2 regions of the Lentzea sp. NPDC060358 genome follow, and region 2 is predicted to be linked to the other one. Evidence: riboswitches for the same ligand, from Rfam matches in the RefSeq annotation. Region 2 holds a riboswitch; the other holds the start of a gene.
What was found. Region 2 has a riboswitch for S-adenosylmethionine ahead of ACFWGZ_RS15780 (methionine ABC transporter ATP-binding protein). Riboswitches for the same ligand answer to the same signal wherever they lie in the genome.
Positions count from the first base shown of each region.

Region 1 (6,247 bases), on a different contig from region 2:
TGAAGGCGTGCTTGAGCGCCGAGTACGCGGACTCGGACTTCGCCACGACCATCACGCCCGTGGTGCCGACGTCGAGCCGGTGCACGACGCCCTGGCGCTCGGCGGCACCGGAGGTGGCGACGCGGTGCCCGGCGGCGGCGAGCCCGCCCACGACGGTCGGGCCGGTCCAGCCCGGCGACGGGTGCACGGCGACGCCGACGGGCTTGTCGACGACGATGATGTCGTCGTCCTCGTGGATGATCTCCAGCCCCTCGACCGGGATCGCCTGCACGGTGATCGGCTGCGGCGGCGCGGGCAGCGTGATCTCGAGCATCGACCCGGCCGTGAGCCGGTCGGACTTGCCGACGACCCGGCCGTCGACCAGCACGTCGTCGGCGTCGGCGATGGCCGCGACGGCGGTGCGGGACAGCCCGAGCAGCTTCGCGAGGCCGGCGTCGACGCGCATGCCGTCCAGACCGTCGGGAATCGGCAGCGTTCGGTAACCGCTCACGCGGGGGCCTCGACCTTCTTCTGGCTTGGGTTCACCTCGTGGCGCTGAGCTGGGAGTTCTTCACCAGCACCCACACGGGGCAGAGCCCTGAACCTACCAGCAGCGGCTATTTCGGCTCCTGCTGCCCGTCCTGCACCGCCGGTGCGCCGGCCGGAGTGTCCGCCGGAGCGTCGGCCGCCGCGGGGGCCGGGGCCGGTGCGGGCGCCGGGGTCAGGGTGGTGGCGGCGTCGTCGTCCTTGCCGATGGTCCCGTCGTAGTCGTGCTGCATGAGCGCGAGCACGATGACCGTCGCGCCACCGCCGACGATCGCCATGTCGGCGATGTTGAACACCGGCCACACCGCGCCGTACGGGTCGAACAGCGACAGGAAGTCCACGACGTGACCGCGCATCGGCCCCGGTTCGCGGAAGAGCCGGTCGGCGAGGTTGCCGACGGCACCGCCCAGCACCAGGCCGAGCCCCACGGCCCAGCCCTGCGAGCGGAGGTTGCGCGAGATCCAGACGATGAACCCGGCGACGCCGAACGCGATCAGCGCGAGGATCCACGTCCAGCCCTCCGCCAGCCCGAACGCGGCGCCGGGGTTGCGGACGAACGTCAGGTAGAGCAGGCCGCCGAAGACCTTGATCGGGTCGGCGCCCTCGAGGAACGCGACCGACAGCACCTTGGTCAGCACGTCGAACGCCAGCACGCCGCCGGCGAGGACCGCGACGAGCTTGGTCTTCGGCTCCGGCAGCGACCCGGTGAAGGAGAACGCCTCGGCGTCGTCGTCCCCGCGCTCGGGCTCGCCCGCGGGCACCACGGCCGCGACGACAGGCTTCTCCGGTTCGCTGACCTGCGGTTCCGCCGGTTTGTCCGCGACCTCGGCGGAGACCTTCTCCTCGGCCTTGGGCTCGTCAGTCACCAGGTCATTGTCCACTTACAGGACTACGCGAGGAACGGCGGCAGGGTTCGGCCGTCGTCCTCGGCGACCCAACGGCCGCCCTGCCGCGCGTACGTCCACTTCGGACCCTCGACGACGAGAGTGCGCAGCGCGGCGATCAACCGGTCGACGTGCTCGGCGGTCGTGCCGAGACCGATCGACGCGCGCACGGCGCGATCTTCGTGCGCCCCGGCCTTCTTGACGAGACGGCCCACGATCACGTGCGCGCAGAACGCGCCGTCACGCACGCCGATGCCGTACTCGGCCGAGAGCGCCGCCGCGAGGAAGCCCGCGTCGAAGCCGGAGACGGTGAAGCTCACGACGCCGACCTTGTCCGCGTCGGTCAGGATCGCCAGCTCGCGGAAGCCCGGGATCGTCCGCAGGCCCTCGCGCAGCCGCGTGAGCAGCTCCTGCTCGTGCGCGACGGTCTGCTCCCAGTGCCGCGACAGGATCTCGCAGGCCGCGGCCAGCGCGTGCACGCCGACGACGTTGGGGCTGCCGGCCTCGTGCCGCTCGGGCACCGCGGACCAGGCCACGCCGAGCCGGTCGCCGTGGTCGGTCACCTTGGCCGTGGCGCCGCCGCCCACCAGGTACGGCTCGGCCTGCTGCAGCCAGTCGGCGCGGCCGACGAGCACGCCGGCGCCGAAGGGCGCGTAGATCTTGTGGCCGGAGAACGCGACGTAGTCGACGTCGAGCTCACGGGCGTCGATCGGGCGGTGCGGGGCGAGCTGGGCGGCGTCGAGCGCGATGCGCGCGCCGTGGCGGCGGGCGACCTTCGCGAGCTCGGCGACCGGCCACAGCTCCCCCGTGACGTTGGACGCCCCGGTGACGATCACGAGCCGCGGACCGACCGGGGCGGCGGCCAGGGCCCGGTCCAGCGCCGCGAGGGCCGCGCCGGACGACGTGGGTGCGGGAACGCGCTGGACGTGCCGGCCGCGCCAGGGCAGCAGCGCCGCGTGGTGCTCGCTGTCGAACAGCACGACGGCGGTGCCGCGGGGGACGCTGCGGGCCAGCAGGTTCAGCGAGTCCGTGGTGTTGCGGGTGAAGACGACGGCGTCGGACGAGCGCGCCCCGACGAACTTGCGCACGCGGTCGCGGGCCTGCTCGTAGACGCGGGTCGAGACCTGCGAGGCGAACCCGGCCCCGCGGTGCACGCTCGCGTACCAGGGCAGCAGCTCGTCGACGGCGTCGCGCACCTCCTGCAGGCACGGCGCGCTCGCCGCGTGGTCGAGGTTGGCGTAGGTGACGCGCTCCCCGGTGACGAGCGGGACCCGCAGGTCGGCGCCGACGACGGCCGGAACCGCGGTGCCGGTGACGAGGGAGCCGGTGGTGCCGGGGGTGATCGCGAGCGTCATCGAGCTGCCTCCGAGGCCAGGGGCCCCGTGCTGCGAAAGGCCCGCGCTTGACCGGCGCCCTGCGCGCCGGACCAGGTCCTCACCAAGGGCACCCCACCGCGGTTGGAGGGTTGCCGGCCAGCAAGCTTGGGCTTGACGCTGGCTCTCATGACCTGCCGACGACGTTAGCGGAGGGTCGTGGCGCGCGTCGACACCCGATCACATCGTGAGAAGCCTCGCAGGCCGATCATTCCCCGGTCTCGCCCTTCCAGCGCGCGTAGCGACCGGCCCGGTCGACCGCGCGGACGCGCCGTTCGGAGGCTTCCCGCGCCTCCTCGGTGGTGACGATGAGCAACTGGTCGTCGGTCTGCAGCCGGGTCGTCGGCTGTGGCGTGAAGCTCTTGCCCGAGCGCACCACGAGGCTCACCGTGGCGCCGCTCGGCAGCAGCAGCTCGGACATGTAGACGCCGTGCAGCTTCGAGCCGCGCTGGATGTGCACCTGCAGCAGTTCCGCACCCAGCTCGTCGAGCGGCGAGGAGTCGACCTGGACCTCCTGCGGCTCCCCCGCCCGCACCAGCCCGAGGCGCCGCGCGAGGAACGGCAGCGTCGTGCCCTGCACCACCGTGAGCACGATGACCAGCACGAACACCACGTCGACCAGTTCGCGCGCGCCCTCGACCCCCTGGATCAGCGGGATCAGCGCGAACACGATCGGCACCGCGCCCCGCAGCCCCGACCACGAGAGGAACGCCTGTTCCCGCCAGGGCACCTTGAACGGCAGCGACGACAGCACGACCGACAGCGGCCGGGCCACGAACGTCAGCACCACCCCGGCGACCAGCGCGGGGAACAGCACGTCCAGCAACCGCGTCGGCGAGGCGTAGAGGCCGAGCAGGACGAAGAGCCCGATCTGGGCGAGCCAGCCGAGCCCCTCGGCGAACGAGAGCGTGTCGGCGCGGTGCGGCAGGCGGAAGTTGCCGAGGACGAGCGCGGCGACGTAGGTCGCGAGGAACCCGGACGCGTGCGCGAGATCGCCCGCGGTGTAGGCCATCACGCACACCGCGACGGTGGCGAGCGGGTACAGGCCGGTGGCGGGCAGCGCCGCGCGCCGGAGCCCCGCACCGCCGAGGAAGCCCAGCGCCACACCGATGAGCGCGCCCGCGGCCAGTTCGTAGAGCACCAGCAGCGGCGCCGTCCACGAGATCTGGTCGGACGAGGCCAGCAGCACGACGGCGATGTAGACCGGCGCGTCGTTGAGCCCCGACTCCAGCTCGAGCGCGCCGGTGAGCCGGGCACCGACACCGAGCGACCGCAGGACGCTGAACACCGCGGCCGCGTCCGTGGACGACAGCACCGCGCCCCACAGCAACGCCATCCGCCAGTCGAGGCCCAGCAGGAAGTGCAGCGCCGTGCCCGTCACGGCGACGCTGACCACAACGGCCACTGTGGACAGTGCCACGCCCAGCCACAGCGACGTCTTGACCGCGTGCCAGCGGGTCGTGAGACCGCCCTCGGTCAGGATCAGCACGAGGGCGGCGATGCCGAGCGACTGCGTGAGATCGGCGTCGTCGAACTTGATGCCGAAAGCCGCCTCGCCGAGCAGCACCCCGATCCCGAGGTACAGCAACAGCGAAGGCAGCCCGAGACGCGTCGACACCCGCACCGCGACCACGGAGATCAGCAGTACGGCAGCGCCGATGCCCAGAACGACCGTGACGTCACCCACCCGGACCATTCTGGTTGATCACCACCGATCTGGACGAATCAGACGCGTCAACAACTCCAGCCGTTCGCACCTAGCAGCCACGTGCGCGGTGGAGCACGTTGGCCAATGGCTCAATCCCAACCCTGCACGGAGTTGAACCATGAGGATCCTGATCGCGCTGGCGGCCGCCTTGACGGTGGCCGGAGCAACCACGGCGCACGCAGCCGCTCCGGCGGCTCTCGCGGCACCGAACATCTCGGTCGCGAACATCCAGTCGCACCTGTCCCAGTTCCAGTCCATCGCGACCGCCAACGGCGGCAACCGCGCCCACGGCCGACCGGGGTACCTGGCCTCGGTCAACTGGGTGAAGGGCAAGCTCGACGCGGCGGGCTTCACGACGCGCGTGCAGTCGTTCACCAACGGCGGCGCGACCGGCTACAACCTGATCGCCGACTACCCCGGCGGCGACGCGAACAACGTCGTCATGCTGGGCGGTCACCTCGACAGCGTCACCGCGGGCCCCGGCATCAACGACAACGGCTCGGGCTCCGCGTCGCTGCTCGAGGTGGCGCTGCAGATGAAGGCCACCGGCTTCCAGCCCACCAAGCACGTCCGGTTCGGCTGGTGGGGCGCGGAGGAACGCGGCCTGGTCGGCTCGACCTACTACGTGAACTCCCTCGCCAGCGCGGACAAGTCGAAGATCAAGGCGTACCTGAACTTCGACATGACGGGCTCGCCGAACCCCGGCTACTTCGTCTACAGCGCGTCCGGTCAGCCCTCCGGCTCGCTGGCCCTGCAGCAGAGCCTGCAGGCGGGCTTCACGTCGATCAGCGTCCAGACCGAGCTGACCAGCGTGGGCGGCCGCTCCGACCACGCGGCGTTCGCCCGCGCGGGCATCCCGGTCGGCGGCACCTTCACCGGCGCCGAGGGCACGAAGACCTCGGCGCAGGCGCAGAAGTGGGGCGGCACGGCCGGCCAGGCCTTCGACCGCTGCTACCACGCGTCGTGCGACACCCTGTCGAACATCAACGCCACGGCGCTCGACCGCAACGCGGACGTGATCGCCTACACCTTGTGGGCGACGGCGGCCTGATGCGTTAACACCTGCACGGCCTCGTCGAGCACCGGTTCGACGAGGCCGGGCAGCGTCGCCTGCATCTGCACCTGCCCGAGGTAGAGGCTGAACGCGATCAACGCCCGCTTCCGCGCGTGGTCCCGGCCGAACCCCAGCCGCACGAACAACTCGGTGAGGTACCCGAGGCGCTTCTCGGTGACCCGTCGCAGGACCGGCGCGATCACCTCGTGGTCGGCGGCGGCCTGCAACGCCATCTCCACCGACCCTTTGCGCGTGCGGTCGAGCACGGTGCCGAAGAGGGTCTTCAGCTTGTCGTGCGGCGACTTCCCGGCCTCGACCAGCTCGATGACCTTCTCGGTGTGCTCCCGCTCCCACCGCTCGACCGTCGCCTTGAGCAACGCCTCCCGGTTCGGGAAGTGGTGGTAGACGCTGCCCTTGGTGGCCCCCGCCCGCGCCGCCAACGGCTCGATCGCGACGGCGGCGAGCCCACCCTCGGCCAGCGCTCTCAGCGCCATCTCAGTCCAGTCGTCCTTCGTCCTCCGCACCACACTTTCATACGCTACCGTACGGTCCAGGAACATACGGCAGCGTATGGAAGGGGATCCTCATGATCAGGAACGTCCACACCCGCGACCTCGGCGTGCCCGCCGGCCAGTTCGTCGACCGCATGCCCGAACTCTGGCCACCGGCCTGGGGCAAGCAGGAGTTCGACCGCCCGCTGGGC
Region 1 covers NZ_JBHXCW010000009.1:54,628-60,874, forward strand. The annotation lists gene ACFWGZ_RS03535 (RluA family pseudouridine synthase) at 1-445, opposite strand, end outside; gene lspA (signal peptidase II) at 597-1,391, opposite strand; gene ACFWGZ_RS03545 (aminotransferase class V-fold PLP-dependent enzyme) at 1,415-2,764, opposite strand; SAM riboswitch class IV at 2,803-2,917, opposite strand; gene ACFWGZ_RS03550 (potassium/proton antiporter) at 2,991-4,469, opposite strand; gene ACFWGZ_RS03555 (M28 family metallopeptidase) at 4,609-5,541, shown strand; gene ACFWGZ_RS03560 (TetR/AcrR family transcriptional regulator) at 5,514-6,068, opposite strand; gene ACFWGZ_RS03565 (SRPBCC family protein) at 6,131-6,247, shown strand, end outside.
Region 1: linked by a shared signal. The riboswitch ahead of ACFWGZ_RS03545 (aminotransferase class V-fold PLP-dependent enzyme) and the one ahead of ACFWGZ_RS15780 (methionine ABC transporter ATP-binding protein) in region 2 are both predicted to bind S-adenosylmethionine.

Region 2 (6,247 bases):
CTGCTGGTCGAGACCGACGCCCCGTTCCTCACGCCGCACCCGTTCCGGGGGCGTCCGAACGAACCGTATTGTGTGAATTACACAGTTCGGAATCTGGCGACGCTACGTGGCGAAGATCTTTCTGAACTCTGTTCCGCCGTCACCCGTAATGCTCAACGAGTCTTCGGACTCGACTACTGAGATGCGATATAGGACGAACGGAGCAGAGGGTTCCTCCCCCTATGGGGTGACTGACGTCACAACATCGGCGGAGGTGTTTGCGCAACGTCGGCTACCCCGTTACTGTCCCGTGACCGTGCCACCCGCACCGACCTTGTCGGTTCGGAGCACGCCCGCAGTCGGGGCGGGACCGGAGCCAGAAGCGCGAAGAAGCGAGACCACGTAGGAGGAGTTGCCGGGAATTTCGAGTTCCAACTCGAATGATCTTGTCAACGCCAACTGTGCGGCGGCCTCGGCGCTTCCGCAATGGAGGTATCGACCCTGTGTCTGGAAGCGACAGAACTGCCGCTCCGTACGACTTCAACGACGACACCGACTGGTTCACGCCGGTCGGGCAGACGTCGGTGAGCGTCGTCGACCCCCACCCGAGCTTCCCCGCCGGTGCGCTGACCATCACGCCCGCGGACGTGCTCGAGGTGCTCGGCCCGGACGCGGACGACCTGCTCGCCACGGCCAACGTCGACGTCGACGAGCTGATCCGTCTCATCAACGCCGAGACGACGATCATGCCGCCCCTCGTCCTCCCCACGGAGGAAGAGGAGAAGAGCGACCCGCAGGTGCTCGTCACCGCCGTCTCGTCCTGGAAGCGCCGCTTCCTCAAGGGCGCGGTGGCCGCGGTCCTCGTCTCGATCTCCGGCGGCGGCGTGACCGCGATGGCGATGGACAAGTCGCTGACCGTCGAGGTCGACGGCGCGCTGCAGACCGTCCACTCCTACGAGGGCACGGTCGGCGAGGTCCTGGCGGAGGAGGGCATCGTCGTCGGTGAGCACGACGCCCTGTCCCCGTCGCTGAACGCCCCGATCTCCGACGGCGGCAAGATCAGCCTCGACCGGGGCCGCCTGCTGAAGACGAGCGTCGACGGCCAGGCCCGCGAGGACTGGGTCCGCTCGGTCACCGTCGAGGAAGCCGCGAAGCAGATGGGCGTCCCGCTCGAGGGCGCCTGGATGTCGGCCCCCAGCGGTCAGGACATCCCGCTCGAGGGCATGAGCCTCGAGGTCAAGACCCTCAAGAACGTCAAGCTCTTCGACGGCGCGAACCCGGTCCGCGAGGTCAAGACCACCGCGCTGACCGTCGACGAGCTCCTCAAGGGCGAGAACCTCTCCCTCGGCCCGGAGGACGCGATCCAGTCCGGCGCCGACGTGCGCCTGGCCACGGGCGCCGAGGTCTACATCTCCCGCACCGGCGTCACGGTCATCAACGTGAACGAGCCGGTCGCCCCGCCGGTCGAGAAGACCAACGACCCGAACATGAACGCGGGCGAGCAGAAGGTCCTCGACCCCGGCACGCCGGGCGAGCAGACCTCGCAGTACCGCGTGACGGTGAAGAACGGCAAGGAGATCAGCCGGGAGAAGCTCGGCAGCACGGTCACCAAGGAGCCGAAGCCCAAGAAGATCGTGATGGGCACCAAGCCCCTCCCCGACGGCGCCGTGTGGGACCGCCTCGCGGGCTGCGAGGCCGGCGGCAACTGGGCCATCAACACGGGCAACGGCTACTACGGCGGCCTCCAGTTCAACGCGAGCACCTGGGCCGCCTACGGCGGCACGGCTTACGCGGCGCTGCCGCACCAGGCCACCCGCGAACAGCAGATCGCCATCGCCACGAAGCTGCGCGACGGCCGCGGCGGCACGTACTCGGCCTGGCCGGGCTGCCGCGCGAAGCTGGGCCTGCCGTAGACCGGCACCCTCCTCGGTCCCCTGGACGAAGGCCGCTCGTGGTTCGCCACGGGCGGCCTTCGCCGTGTCCGGGGTGGGGATGGGCCGGCCGGGGTGCTCGGGGGAGGTGTGGGCGGTGGCGGGACGGGAAGGCCGGGCGTCGCGGGGCCGGGGTGGGCGAGGGGCCTGGGGTGAGAAGGGCGCGCGGAGCGGTGAGGGGTGGGGCTGAGCGGGCGCGCGAGGAGCGAGCAGGGCAGAGGCGCGGGGTCGAGAGGGCGCGTGGTCGAGGAGCGCGTGGTTGAGGGGAGCGCGTGGTTGAGGGGGCGCGGGGTTGAGGGGGGCGGGGTCGAGAGGGCGCGTGGTCGAGAGGGCGCGTGGTCGAGAGGGCGCGTGGTTGACGGGGCGCGGACCCGTGGGACACAGGGGAGCCGCCGGAACCCGCACGCCCCCAACACAAGCACCCGTCCTGGAACCCGAGAGCAACCCAAGAGGCGCCCGTGGGCAACCCGCGGGCAATCCGAGAGCAACCCGCCCGGCCGCATCCCCGACACCGGCCTGCGACAATGCAGCACGTGAGCCTGCTGGGACCCGCCGAAGTCCGCCGTCTAGCCAACGAGCTGGACATCCGCCCGACCAAGAAACTGGGCCAGAACTTCGTCCACGACCCCAACACGGTCCGCAAGATCGTCAAAGAGGCGAACCTGACCGAACAGGACGTGGTCCTCGAGGTGGGCCCGGGACTGGGCTCCCTGACGCTGGCCCTGCTCCCCAGCGCGGGCCGGGTGGTGGCGGTCGAGATCGACCCGCCCCTGGCCCACCGGCTCCCCCGGACGGTCCAGGAGCACGACCCGGCCAACGCGGGCAAGCTCCACGTGGTGCTCGAAGACGCCATGAAGATCACCCGGGAGGACCTGCCGGTGCAACCCACCGCGATCGTCGCCAACCTCCCGTACAACGTGGCGGTCCCCGTGGTGCTCCACCTCCTGAACGAACTCCCCACCCTCCGGAAGGGCCTCGTGATGGTCCAGGCGGAGGTGGCGGACCGCATGGCGGCCAAGCCCGGCAGCAAGATCTACGGCGTCCCCAGCGTCAAGCTCGCCTGGTACGCCGAGGCCAGGAAGGCGGGGTCGGTCGGCAAGAACGTGTTCTGGCCCGCGCCGAACGTCGACAGCGGCCTGGTTTCCTTCACCAGGCACGAAAAGCCGCTGTCCACTGTGGACAGGAAGAAGCTCTTCGGGATCGTCGACGCGGCCTTCGCCCAGCGCCGCAAGACCCTGCGCGCTGCTCTGAAAGGCACCACGGACAACGTCGACGAGCTGCTCCAGAAGGCGGGCATCGATCCCCAGCAAAGGGGCGAACAGCTCAGCGTGATCGACTTCATCCGGATCGCCGAGGTCTAGGCCGGGGATCCTTCGGCCAACAGTGTGATCTGTCGAACGAATCGGATTCTGGCTTGCGCAACCGAACGTGCGTCCGGTTGACTGCTACTTGCCATCCGGAGCGACTGAGAGACCTGGCTCTACGACGTCGCAGCAACCACCCGCTGGATGCGGGCAGGTGCTAACGCCAGGACCGATGGAGGATCACCATGGGTACCACGCGAATGCTGACGCGCCGTCGAGTTGTCGACCAGTGCCGTCGCACCGCTTCTGCATGTCGTCGCCACCTCGTCTAGGGCGCCTTCTCCGAGTCCTCTGACGCGCACTCAGCACGAGCGAGTGGCGCACACACCCGAGCAGAAACCTCGATCGCGCACCCCCGCAAGCACGGGGTGTGTGCCGTCGCGCGCAGCCGTGGAGCAGAAGTGATCACTGTCGAAAACCTCACCAAGTCCTTCCAGGGCGTCAACGCCCTCAACGGCGTCACCCTCGACGTCGAGGCGGGCACCGTGCTCGGTGTCGTCGGCCCGAGCGGGGCCGGCAAGTCGACGCTCGCCCGCTGCGTCGCGCTGCTGGAGCGCCCCGACTCGGGTGCGATCCGCGTGGACGGCACCGACATCACGAGCCTCGACGGGAGCGCCCTGCGCGCTGCCCGGCGGCAGATCGGTGTTGTGCCGCAAGGGGATTCGCTGCTCCGTCAGCGCACTGCGGCCGGCAACGTCGCGCTGCCGCTCGAGAGCGCCGGTGTGCCGGGACCGCAGCGCCGCACCCGGGTGGGCGAGCTGCTCGACCTCGTCGGGCTGACCGACAAGGCCACCGCCTACCCCGACCAGCTGTCCGGCGGGCAGCGCCAGCGCATCGCCGTGGCGCGTGCCCTGGCGGCCAACCCGTCCGTGCTGCTCGCCGACGAGCCCACGTCCGCGCTCGACCCCGAGACCACCGGGTCCGTGCTGACCGTGCTCGACCGTGCGCGCGCCGAGCTGGGGGTGACCGTCCTCGTCGTCACGCACGACATGGGCGTGGTCCGCAAGATCTGCGATGACGTCGCCGTGCTGGAGCAGGGCCGCGTCGTCGAGCACGGCAAGGTCCTCGACCTGGTCGGTGACGCCGGGAGCCGCACGAGCTCCGCGCTGCTGCCCGCCGTGGACCTGAACCCGATCAACGAGACCGCCTACGACCGGGTCGCCGACGTGGTGCTCGTCGGGTTCGCCGCGGTCGGCGCGCTGCTGCCCGAGGCGGCCCACCGGTTCGGCGTCGAGCTGAACATCGTCGGTGGCGGCCTCACCAGGCTGGGCGAGACGCCCGTCGCGCGCTTCCGCCTCGGCCTGAACGGCGAGCGCTCCGACTCCGCCCTCGAGTGGATCGGCGAGGCCGGCGGTGCGGTGCAGAGGTCCCTGAAGGGGCCGCAGGGAGTAGCTGCGTGAGGTCTGCAACACCTTGGTCCGACGTGATCGCGCATCTCGTCGAGGCCACCGGAGAAACGCTGTACATGGTCGGCGTCTCCACGGTCATCGCAACACTGCTGGGCGTTCCCGTCGGAGTGTGGCTGCAGCTCACCGCCAAGGGTGGGCTGCGGCCGAACGCGGCGGTGCACAGGATCCTGAGCTTCGTCACCGACCTGGGCCGCTCGATGCCGTTCATCGTGCTGCTCGTGGCGCTCACGTCGGTCACCCGCCTCATCGTCGGCGGCTCCATCGGCAGCACGGCGGTCATCGTGCCGCTGGCCGTGGGAGCGATCCCGTTCGTCGGGCGGCTCGTGCAGAACATCCTCTCCGAGGTGCACGTGACCGTGGTCGAGGCCGCGATCACCACCGGCGCCTCGACGCTGCGGATCGTCAGGAGCGTGCTGATCCGCGAGTCGCTGCCCGCGCTGATCAACGCCATCGGCGTCACCGTGATCGCCCTCGTCGGGTACTCGGCGATGGCCGGCGTGATCGGCGGCGGTGGCCTCGGCGACCTGGCCATCCGCGAGGGCTACCAGCGCTTCAACGACCGGGTCCTGTGGAGCACCGTGGCGTGGCTCGCCGTGCTCACGACCGTGATCCAGCTCGGCTTCACCCGTGCCGCCCGTGCCTCCGACCGGCGCCGGCACGCCTCCGTCTGAACCACCAGCACTTCTCCGAAGGAACATCATGCGTATCAAGGCTGCCCTGATTGCGGTCGTTTTGACTGTTTTGTCCGCCTGCTCGACCGGCGCGAGCGCGTCCGACACGCTCAAGGTCGGCGTCTCGCCCGTCCCGCACGCCCAGATCCTCAAGTACGTGGCCGACAACCTCGCCGCGCAGAAGGGCCTGAAGATCGAGGTCGTCGAGTTCACCGACTACGTGCAGCCCAACACGGCGCTGGTCGACGGCTCGCTCGACGCCAACTACTTCCAGACCGTCCCGTACCTCGCGACGTTCACGCGGGAGAGCGGCGCGAAGGTCGACTGGGTCGCGCCCGTCCACGTCGAGCCGCTGGGCCTGTACTCGAAGAAGTACAAGAAGCTCGACGAGCTGCCGTCGGGCGCCAAGGTCGCCGTCGCCAACGACGCCACCAACGAGGCCCGCGGCCTGAAGCTGCTGGAGGCGAACGGGCTGATCAAGCTCAAGGCCGTCGACCAGCCGACCGTCCGCGACCTCGCGGAGAACCCGAAGAACCTGCAGTTCGTGCCCCTGGAGGCCGCCCAGCTGCCGCGGTCGCTCGAGGACACCGACGCGTCAGTCATCAACGGCAACTACGCCATCGACGCCGGCCTCAAGCCGTCCAGCGACTCGCTCGCGCTGGAGAAGGCCGAGGGCAACCCGAACGCCAACGGCCTGGTCACCCGCACCGAGCTCAAGGGCGACAAGCGGATCTCCGACCTCGCCGAGCTGCTCGGATCGCAGCAGGTCAAGGACTACATCAAGCAGACCTACAACGGCTCGGTCATCCCGGTCTGACGAGGACGACGGCCGGGGGAGGAGTCCGGTACCCGAGAACGCCCGTAGGCTGACGTGGTGCTCGCAGTCGTTCCAC
Region 2 covers NZ_JBHXCW010000061.1:22,618-28,864, forward strand. The annotation lists gene ACFWGZ_RS15765 (TatD family hydrolase) at 1-180, shown strand, start outside; gene ACFWGZ_RS15770 (transglycosylase family protein) at 483-1,892, shown strand; gene rsmA (16S rRNA (adenine(1518)-N(6)/adenine(1519)-N(6))-dimethyltransferase RsmA) at 2,435-3,271, shown strand; SAM riboswitch class I at 3,360-3,453, shown strand; gene ACFWGZ_RS15780 (methionine ABC transporter ATP-binding protein) at 3,676-4,674, shown strand; gene ACFWGZ_RS15785 (methionine ABC transporter permease) at 4,698-5,354, shown strand; gene ACFWGZ_RS15790 (MetQ/NlpA family ABC transporter substrate-binding protein) at 5,383-6,171, shown strand; gene ACFWGZ_RS15795 (4-(cytidine 5'-diphospho)-2-C-methyl-D-erythritol kinase) at 6,229-6,247, shown strand, end outside.